3 regions of the Aliamphritea spongicola genome follow, and region 2 is predicted to be linked to each of the others. Evidence: predicted binding sites of a transcription regulator. Region 2 holds the regulator's gene; each other region holds the start of a gene.
The links. The regulator sigma-54, encoded in region 2, starts transcription at its own class of promoters, with help from an activator protein. The targets are predictions, from matches to a motif close to TGGCACNNNNNTTGCTNT.

Region 1: a site for sigma-54 is predicted at 1,931-1,948, ahead of flgB (flagellar basal body rod protein FlgB). Genes of this name have one in related genera too.
Region 3: a site for sigma-54 is predicted at 2,002-2,019, ahead of fliE (flagellar hook-basal body complex protein FliE). Genes of this name have one in related genera too.

The regions. Positions count from the first base shown of each region.
Region 1 covers NZ_JAFIDL010000005.1:5,637-8,912, reverse strand. Annotated here, with positions in the region: gene JYB63_RS15020 (flagellar hook-basal body complex protein) at 1-323, opposite strand, end outside; gene JYB63_RS15015 (flagellar hook assembly protein FlgD) at 338-1,015, opposite strand; gene flgC (flagellar basal body rod protein FlgC) at 1,055-1,489, opposite strand; gene flgB (flagellar basal body rod protein FlgB) at 1,492-1,899, opposite strand; gene JYB63_RS15000 (CheR family methyltransferase) at 2,162-3,025, opposite strand; gene JYB63_RS14995 (chemotaxis protein) at 3,022-3,276, opposite strand, start outside.
Region 2 covers NZ_JAFIDL010000009.1:55,468-58,743, forward strand. Annotated here, with positions in the region: gene lptB (LPS export ABC transporter ATP-binding protein) at 1-643, shown strand, start outside; gene JYB63_RS20035 (RNA polymerase factor sigma-54) at 684-2,189, shown strand; gene hpf (ribosome hibernation-promoting factor, HPF/YfiA family) at 2,235-2,525, shown strand; gene ptsN (PTS IIA-like nitrogen regulatory protein PtsN) at 2,544-3,005, shown strand; gene rapZ (RNase adapter RapZ) at 3,007-3,276, shown strand, end outside.
Region 3 covers NZ_JAFIDL010000005.1:53,490-56,765, reverse strand. Annotated here, with positions in the region: gene fliF (flagellar basal-body MS-ring/collar protein FliF) at 1-1,488, opposite strand, end outside; gene fliE (flagellar hook-basal body complex protein FliE) at 1,530-1,874, opposite strand; gene JYB63_RS15195 (3'-5' exonuclease) at 2,063-2,686, opposite strand; gene JYB63_RS15190 (DUF294 nucleotidyltransferase-like domain-containing protein) at 2,704-3,276, opposite strand, start outside.

The DNA of each region.
Region 1 (3,276 bases), on a different contig from region 2:
GCACCGGCACGGGTGTAAGTCACACCACCCTGGCCATCATCCAGCTGGAAAAAACCTGAACCGTTGATCGCCAGATCCAGGTTGTTGTTGGTAAATTCAATGGTACCGGCCTGAAAATCCTGTGCGATGTCAGAAACGATTACACCGGAACCGGCCACGTTACTGGAACCCGCACCCACTACAGCTGTGGCATAAATGTCGCCAAACTCCGTCCGTGAAGATTTAAAACCGATTGTACTGGAGTTCGCAATGTTGTTACCCGTGACATCCAGATCGGTTGTTGCCGCTTTTAAACCTGTAACCGCAGTATTAAAACCCGCCATGATACTCTCCTGCCTTACCCAATCTGTTTGATATCACTGAACGCAATAGAACCTGCGTCAGTATTCAGTTTCATGCCAACACCGTTCTGACCCAGTGTGACGCTGTTGACGTTGTAAGCCAGGTAACTGTTCACTGCCTTATAACCATCTGCGGTCGCGGCCTCAGCCACAACCCGGTAATCGCCGGAAGCCGCATCATCGCCCGCATTCCATGCAAAATTCAGATCCCCTGCGTTTTTAGCCCCCAGATCAAGGGTCTCTATTTCAACGCCGTTAGGATCATAAATTTTGACCCGCAGGTTCGTCGTTGAAATCGGCAACTCAACAATGCCTTTAACATCTTTATTATCCGCAGTAATCGTTGCCACATCGGTCTTGGCATACACATTCTGCCCAACCATTGATGAAGCCTGTAACGCCGACTGACTGGACAGCAGCGAATTGGAAAGGTTATTCATCGTAATGTTTAGGTTGTTGATACTCTCAACCTGACTCATGCTGGAAATCTGCTGCATGAAGTCATTTGTCTCTGCCGGGCTAGTCGGATCCTGATTCTGCAGCTGAGCAATCATCAGCTGCATAAACATATCGCTGTCGCTGGATGTCTGAGACGTCTGCGTCGATTGCGCCTTGTTAGCCTCATTAATCTGATCAAAGACATTGGTTGTCTGATTCGTATTAATAGTCGACATAATTAATTACCTCTGAACTCTCACGCAAATCCGACGTTATCAGCCCTGACCAAGGGTCAGCACCCGCTGCGTCATCTGCTTCGCGGTATTCATGATTTCAGCATTAATCTGAAACGAACGGGACGCAGAAATCATATCTGCCATCTCTTCAACCACATTTACATTGGGATAAAAAACATATCCCTCTTCATTTGCCATCGGGTGATTAGGGTTGTATTCCTGGCGTAACGGCGCGTCACTTTCAACAATTCCGGCAACCTCAACCCCCTGGCCCGCCTGGGTACCCAAAGGCACACCTGGCTGCAATTCATCCTGACGACCCAGCTCAAAAACAGCCTTACGGGCCCGGTAAGTTTCACCATAGCTGCTGCTGACGCTGTCAGCATTTGCCATGTTAGAGGCCGTCGTATTTAACCGGACACTCTGGGCGCTCATGGCTGAACCGGCAATATCAAAAATATTAGACAATGACATAATTATTCACCCTTAATCGCGCCTTTCAGGCCCTTAAATTTTCTGTCCAGAAACTGAAACGATGCCTGATAGTCCAAAGCATTTTCTGTATAGCGGGCCATTTCAGTCTGAACATCGACTGTATTGCCATCAATGCTTGGCTGACTTGGGATCCGGTACATCATTTCAGCGGCAAAATCCGGATTTACCAGACCTTCACTGTGGCCACTTTTAGTTTGAGCCAGTTCAAGCTGTCCTGCCTGCATCTGCGACTCTTTGCCCTGCAAAATTGCTCTGAAATCCATATCCCGGGCTTTAAAATTTGGGGTGTCTGCATTTGCAATGTTATTTGCCAGCACTTCTGCACGCTTGCTACGTACGTAGACCGCTTGCTCATGTATACCCAGCGCTGATTCAAAACTGATTGCCATACCGACACTCCTATAATTAACTGACCAGTTAAATGCAAACAGAATGCCAACTACTAAAAATCATTTAAAATCAGCAAGATAAGAAAAAAATAAAACTATAAGCGGCAATCAAATGCCCCTTAAAAAACGAACCGGCAATCCACCGGCAACGGGGCGGCAAAGCGGCATCTCCCATTACTCTGCATTGCCGCGATGTACCTTCCAGGCATAAAAAAACCCCGGACAGCAAACTGTCCGGGGTTCTTGAATCACTCAAATAGCTTTAAATAGCCTTATAAATAATACCTGGTCTGCAGTGAATCATTTCATAGCAGTCACTCAGGCCAGATAAAGACTCTGATGCCCCCAAAAAGAGATAACCTCCCTTCTTAAGCGACTTATGCATCTTACGCAGAATTTCCAGTTTCAACTCAGTGGAGAAATAAATGAGCACGTTACGGCAGAAAATAATATCAAACTGCCCCATCGTGCTATACGAGCCCAACAAATTCAGTTCACGGAAGTTAATTCTGCGTTTGAGCTCTGGCTTTATGGTCCAGATATCATCGCCTTTAGGAGAAAAGAAACGGTTCAGGCGCTCCTGAGACAAGCCTCTTCCTAAAGCCAGACGCTCATAGTCACCGGTCTTAGCCTGCTGTAATACCCGTGTACAGATATCAGTAGCAACGATTTCCTCACCACCAAAACTGCCCTTACCTGACTGCTTGAACTCTTCAATCGACATACTGATCGAATAAGGCTCTTGCCCCGTTGAGCAGGCTGCTGACCAAATCCGCAAACGCTGGCGACTACCAGCTGCGGCCAACTCAGGCAAAACCTGATTATTCAGGATTGTATAGGGATGAATATCACGGAACCATAAAGTCTCGTTGGTCGTCATTGCGTTGATAACCTGCTCATTAAGAGCCCGACTACCCGGCCGCTTCAGTTGCTCTACAAGGGTCGCGAGACTGGGAATCTCACGCTCTTTCATCAGGCGCCCCAAGCGGCTTTCAACGAGATACAACTTATGTCTGGCTAACAAAATGCCGCAGGCATTTTCCAGATAATCACAAAACAGGGTAAATTCCTGATCGGTAATCTTTAACTTAGAAGTGTCCAGAACCTTTACTCCACCACCTGTCAAAGACCGGATTCAACAGCCTTCATACGCTCTACTACTGCAGTTGCCAACTCGTCGGCATCAAACTTACCAATAAACGCATCAGCACCAACCTTTTTAATCATTGAAAGGTTAAAGCGTCCACTCAGTGAACTGTGCAACACAACGTGCAGCTTACGCAAGCTTTCATTGTCACGGATACGGTTTACCAGGGTATAACCATCCATTTCCGGCATCTCAATATCAGAAACAACCATCAGGAAGAGTGACGGTAC
Region 2 (3,276 bases):
TGGACAGATTGTTGGCCTGCTGGGTCCGAACGGCGCAGGCAAAACCACCTGTTTTTATATGATCGTCGGCTTGGTAGATGCTGACAAAGGCACCATTCTGCTCGATGATCAGGACCTCACCAAACAAGCCATGCATAACCGGGCCCGCAAAGGTATCGGCTACCTGCCCCAGGAAGCATCTATCTTTCGTAAGCTGAGTGTACGCAATAACATCATGGCGATTCTTGAAACCCGCCCTGAGCTGAACAAGCAGCAGCGTGAAGAAAAGCTGGCAGAACTTCTGGAAGAGTTCCATGTAACGCACTTGGCTGACAGCCTTGGGATGGCCCTGTCCGGAGGCGAGCGTCGCCGGGTTGAAATCGCCCGCGCCCTGGCAACAGAACCCAGCTTCATTCTGCTGGACGAACCCTTCGCAGGTGTGGACCCTATTTCGGTCACCGACATAAAAGCCACCATAAAACATCTGCAGAGTAAGAACATCGGCATCCTGATTACTGACCATAATGTGCGTGAAACATTAGATATTTGTGAACAGGCATATATAGTCAGTGAAGGATATATCCTTGCCGCTGGCGCACCAGAAGATATACTGAGTAATCAGCAAGTGAAGCAGGCATATCTGGGCGAGCAGTTCCGTCTGTAGTTTTCTCCCCTTCTATTCTCTGACAGGTACAAGCAGTTATATGAAACAAGCGTTACAACTGAAGATTGGCCAGCACCTTACGATGACCCCGCAATTGCAGCAGGCGATTCGGCTGTTACAACTGTCAACGCTTGACCTGCAACAGGAAATACAGGAAGCCCTCGACTCAAACCCTATGCTTGAAGTCGGCGAAGAAGAAGCCGCAGAAAATACCGAAGCAAAAACCGAGCTCGATGCTGACGCACCTGCCAAGCAGGAAACCACCGAAACCGTCAGCGCCGAGCCGGAAGAAACCCATGTAGCCGACAGCGACTGGAATGAAGATATTCCGGATGAACTGTCCACTGACAGCCAGTGGGAAGATACTTTTCAGACTGCCACACCGGCGTCAACCAGCAATAATGACTTCAGCGACAGTAACTTTGAAGCCAATGATACTGCGGTTGAAACCCTGCAGGACCACCTGAACTGGCAGTTAAACCTCACACCGATGAGTGAACTGGATCAGTTAATTGCCACCAATATCATCGACGGCATTACCCCGGACGGCTACCTGAGCGTTGAACTGGAAGCGATTCACGAACACTTCACCAGCCAGGATGATCCTCACCTTCAGGAAACAGAACTGGATGAAATCGAAGCAGTGCTGCGTCGGGTACAGCAATTTGACCCTCCGGGGGTGGCTGCCCGTGACCTGAGCGAATGTCTGTTACTGCAACTGGATCAGTTACCGGCAGATACTCCGTATCTCAAAGAAGCCCGTAAAGTCGCCAGCCAGTACCTGCCGATTCTCGGCAGCCATGATTATAAACTACTGATGCGTAAGACCCGGCTGAAAGAGCCACAACTGCAGGCGGTGGTAGCCCTGATTCAGTCCCTGAATCCAAAACCCGGCGCTATGATTACCACCAGCCACTCTGAATACGTCATCCCTGACGTATTTGTCAGCCAGGAAAAAGGCATCTGGCAGGTAAAGCTCAGCCCTGAAGCCTCTCCCCGGTTACGCATTAATGACAGCTACGCCGATCTAATCAAACGGGCTGATAACAGTCCTGACAACACATACCTGAAAAGTCACCTTCAGGAAGCACGCTGGTTTATTAAAAGCATCCTCAGCCGCAATGAAACCCTCCTGAAGGTCACCCGTGAAATCGTCGCGCGCCAGCAGGACTTCCTCGAAGAAGGTGAAGAAGCCATGCGGCCAATGGTACTGCATGACATTGCTGAAGCAGTGGACATGCACGAATCAACCATTTCCCGGGTTACCACACAAAAGTATATGCATACCCCACGGGGTATCTTCGAACTTAAATATTTCTTCTCCAGCCACGTCAGTACGGACGGAGGCGGAACCTGCTCCTCCACCGCTATACGCGCGCTGATAAAGAAACTGGTTGCTGCTGAAAACCCTGCCAAGCCACTGAGTGATAATAAAATTACCCAGCTGCTGGACGAACAGGGAATCAAAGTCGCCCGCCGAACCATCGCAAAATATCGTGAGTCTTTGAATATTCCACCTTCAAATGAGCGAAAGCGTCTGGTTTAATGAAATTACGGATAACATCCGTAATGCACTAACAAGGAGATTGCCATGCAAATCAATATTTCTGGTCACCACGTCGAACTGACAGAATCACTGAGCAACTATGTGCACAGCAAATTCAGCAAACTGGAACGTCATTTCGACAACATCACCAATGCCCAGGTTACACTGAGCATTGAAAAAACCCGGCAAAAAGCCGAAGGTGATGTTCATGTAGCCGGTGGCCAACTGTTCGCCACACACGAACACGATGACATGTATGCAGCAATTGATGGCCTGATCGACAAGCTCGACCGTCAGGTCATCAAACATAAAGAAAAACTGAAGAATCACAAATAGCAACGTTTCTGAAACCCTATGTTAATCAAAGATCTACTTACCCCCTCAAGAGTGCTTCACGCTCTTGAGGGCGGCAGTAAAAAACGCACTTTAGAACTCATCAGCAAAACCATCGCCCAACAATCAGAAGATCTTGAAGAAGAAGACATATTTTCAGGCCTGATCGGCCGGGAACGCCTTGGAAGTACCGGAATCGGAGAAGGCGTTGCGATCCCCCACTGCAGACTGGACAACTACAATCAGGTAGTCGGCTGTCTGGTACAGCTGGCAGAGCCAATTGATTTTGACGCCATCGACGGCGCACCTGTCGACCTGTTATTTGTACTGCTCGTGCCTACAGACGCATGCGACGAACACCTGCAAACCCTGGGTAACCTTGCAGAACTGTTCAGCCAGACCGAATTTCGTCAGCAGTTGCGCAGCGCTACCTCCGGCGAAGAACTACTGGCAGCAGCGATCCATTACAAGGTGAACAACTGACATGAAACTGGTAGTGATCAGCGGCCGCTCCGGCTCAGGTAAAAGTACTGCACTGCAGGCACTGGAAGATATCGGCTTCTATTGCATTGATAACCTGCCTGCCCACCTGTTACCCCAACTGATCACCCGGCCACCGGAAAAAAGCAGTAGCGACGCACCTAAAACCCTGCTGGCAGTCAGTATTGACGCCCGTAACCCGCTCAGTAACCTGGAAGAATTCCCGGCAATCCTGAAGAAACTGCGGGAAAAACAAAACATCAGCTGTGAACTC
Region 3 (3,276 bases), on a different contig from region 2:
CAGCTGCGCAGAAATATCACCCTCAGGTGTATTCTCATCCTTTTTCTCTTTCTGACTGGCAGCTGCAAGGTGATTCAGAATTGGCCGTAACAGACCAAATACCAGTAACAGAACGAACAGGCCGGCCGCCGCTTTTCTGGCAATATCCCACACCCACTCCTGCTGCCAGATCGGAATTTCTTCATCAACAAACTCTTCCGGCGCAGCAAACGGTGAATTCAGAACATTGACGCTGTCACCGCGCAGGGCAGAAAAGCCTACCGCGTCACGGACAAGAATTGTCAGGCGGTCCAGATCCTGCTGTGACCAGGCCGTTTTACCGGCCTCAGGTGAAGCACCGGCAGCAACGAAGTCATCCACAACCACCGCAACCGACAAACGTTTGACGCGCCCCATCTGATGGCGTGTATAACTGATAGAACGGTCCAGTTCAAAGTTTCGCGTCGCCTGCGAACGGGCACTCTGGGGAGGTTCAACCCCACCCGCGCCGGCTTCACCGTCAGCCACTTCAGGCACTGTAGCCACTCCCGGAGGCTGATTAGACAAGGCACCCGGAATTCCCCTGGCTTCATTACTGCCGGTCGTACTCTCATCCAGGGTTTGCTCACTGCGCAGGGAAGGCAAGTCCGGGTTAAAAATCTCATCCGTCTGCTCAACAGCAGTAAAATCCACCTCAGCAGAAACTTCCGCACGGAAGTTGCCCAGCCCGACAACCGGCTGCAGGATACTGTTCACACGGTTAAGTAATGTTTCTTCGATCTTACGGGTATATTCCAGCTGCTTAGCCGCCAGTACCACATCGACATCTGCATCACGGGTATTCAGCAGGCGCCCTTTCTGGTCAACAACCGTGACATCTTCACTGGATAAAGAAGGAATGCTGGAAGCAATCAGGTTGGCAATGGCTTCAACCTGGACCCGATCCAGTTTACGTCCGGCTAGCAACTCCAGAAATACAGACGCAGTTGGCTTGCGCTGATCGCGCACAAACACAGACTGTTTCGGCAATGCCAGATGCACCCGGGCCTTGCGAACAGAAACCATACTGCTGATAGTACGGGCTAACTCACCCTCAAGCCCGCGGCGATAACGGGCATTTTCCATGAACTGGCTGGTGCCGAGCCCCTGCTCTTTATCAAGCAGCTCGAACCCTACTGTGTTGTCACCGCTGAAACCTTCCGCAGCCAAACGCAGGCGCGCTTTGTGCAGCTGTTCATTAGGTACCAGGATCGAACGTCCTGAAGCGTCAAATTTATAAGGAATGGCAAATAACTGTAGCTGATCCACAATTTCATTGGCGTCAGCATAGGCAACATCATTGTACAGCACCCGATAGTCCGGCTCCTGAGACCACAGCACCACAGCAAAACCAATAGCGATAGTAGCCGCCAGACCGACCATCAGCCCCAGCTGACGAACCAGACTCAGACGATTGAAGCCAAAGGCTATACCCTTGCTACCACCCGCTGCCATAGATGCGTTTTCCATTTAGTTGAGTGCCCACACAACCGTTAATTCAATAAGCGCCATTAAATTGGCATCTTCATAACATCTTCATAAGCCGACACCATCCGGTTACGGACCTGGGTCATTGCCTCAAATGAAACCGATGCTTTTTCCATGCTGATCATTACCTGGTGAAGATCAACACCCGGGTCTCCCCGCTCAAAAGACGTCGCCAGTGCTTTGGCTTCCTTTTGCATGCCATTGACCTTATCTACCGCGCCTTTCAGCATTTCACCGAAGCCCGGGGTATCATCATTAACACCGGCCACAGGCATCCCCATAGGGGCCTGCTGCATCCCCTGCTGCGCCTGCGACTTCATCGCACGCATCTGTTCCAGGACAGAATTTATGTCGGCTCTTTCGATCATACCCACCTCAGAAATCGGCAATATATTGACATTATATGCGTAGACTAGGTCTATTCAAGTAATAATCCGGCGTATTCGCCAAAAAAACGTCGCCTAATAACGTCAAAAAACTATACATACTGAGTTAAAAGCAAAAAACGGGCCATCAGGCCCGTTTATTTTTTGACAGGTTGAACAAAGCAACCGCTTCAGATATTCGGCGTCTCGCCATACTTCAGGCGGACATACATAAGCGCGACGGTAATCGCATCGCCCAGCGCGGTATGCCGCTCTAATATAGGAATATCAAGATTCTTTGAAATGGTATCAAAACGCAGATCGGCATTACCGCCAATACTCCGCCATTTAATGATGTCGTGGTACACATGGGAAAGCTCAATCGCTTTACCCGGTAAGCCAAAACCGTAACGGGGCCGTAAAAACTTATCCAGCATGCGAATATCATAATTCACATAATACCCCAGTACCGGCCGGTTACCGACAAACGCCAGTACCTGCTCAAGTGCCTCATCCATATCTACACCGTCAACCAGATCAGCCGCACGGATTTTATGAATTTTGATTGAATCTTCTGTCAGACTCTTAGGCGGCTTAAGCTTGATATCCAGCCGCTCACTGGTGACTACCTTCTGCCCTCTGATTTTTACCGCGCCAATGGACAGTATTTCACCTTCTTTGACATTAAGGCTGGTCGTCTCGCAGTCCAGCGATACCACCTCATCACCGTCATAAGGCTCAAACAGCTCACCATGAGGCCCGGCCTTATGGTCTATCCGCTCTTTAAACTGTCTGATGGTACGGGGAATAATCATCCTGAATTTGCCTCCGGTTAGCCTGCCAGGTGATAACGCAATGCCAGATGCTTTTTAAATCCCTTCACTATATGCAGGGCATCACGCAACATATCGCGTTCCATTTTATCCAGAAGGGCCAGGTCAATGGTATTAGGCGTTTGATCAATGCCGTCCTGTTCCGCACGAACGACCTGCTGACCCAGCCGGACCTGAATAAACAATGCCAGTGCCTCGCACAGTTCACGGCCATGCTTTTCTTTAATCTGCCCCAGCTCTACCAGCGCCTCGATGCGCTTAAAGGTATTCGTTTCCAATACCCGGTATTCCAGCGCCAGTGTCCGGATACCATGAACAATCGGGAAGATACCGCCCTTTTTTACATCCAGCTGGCCTTTTTCTTTTAGGTTGCCGAAAAAGCTTAGCGGCGTATCAAACTCCAGTGCGACTTTGGCAAAATGCGCAAAAAACACTTTATTGCTCTGCAAATGGCGCATAAACCAGTTACGCGAGGTTTTGAAGAGCGCCTGATTACCGGCAACCGGGTGTGCATCAACGGCGATCGCCAGATTCATTTGCGCCGTACCGTCACAGTTCTGGGACCAGTCGCT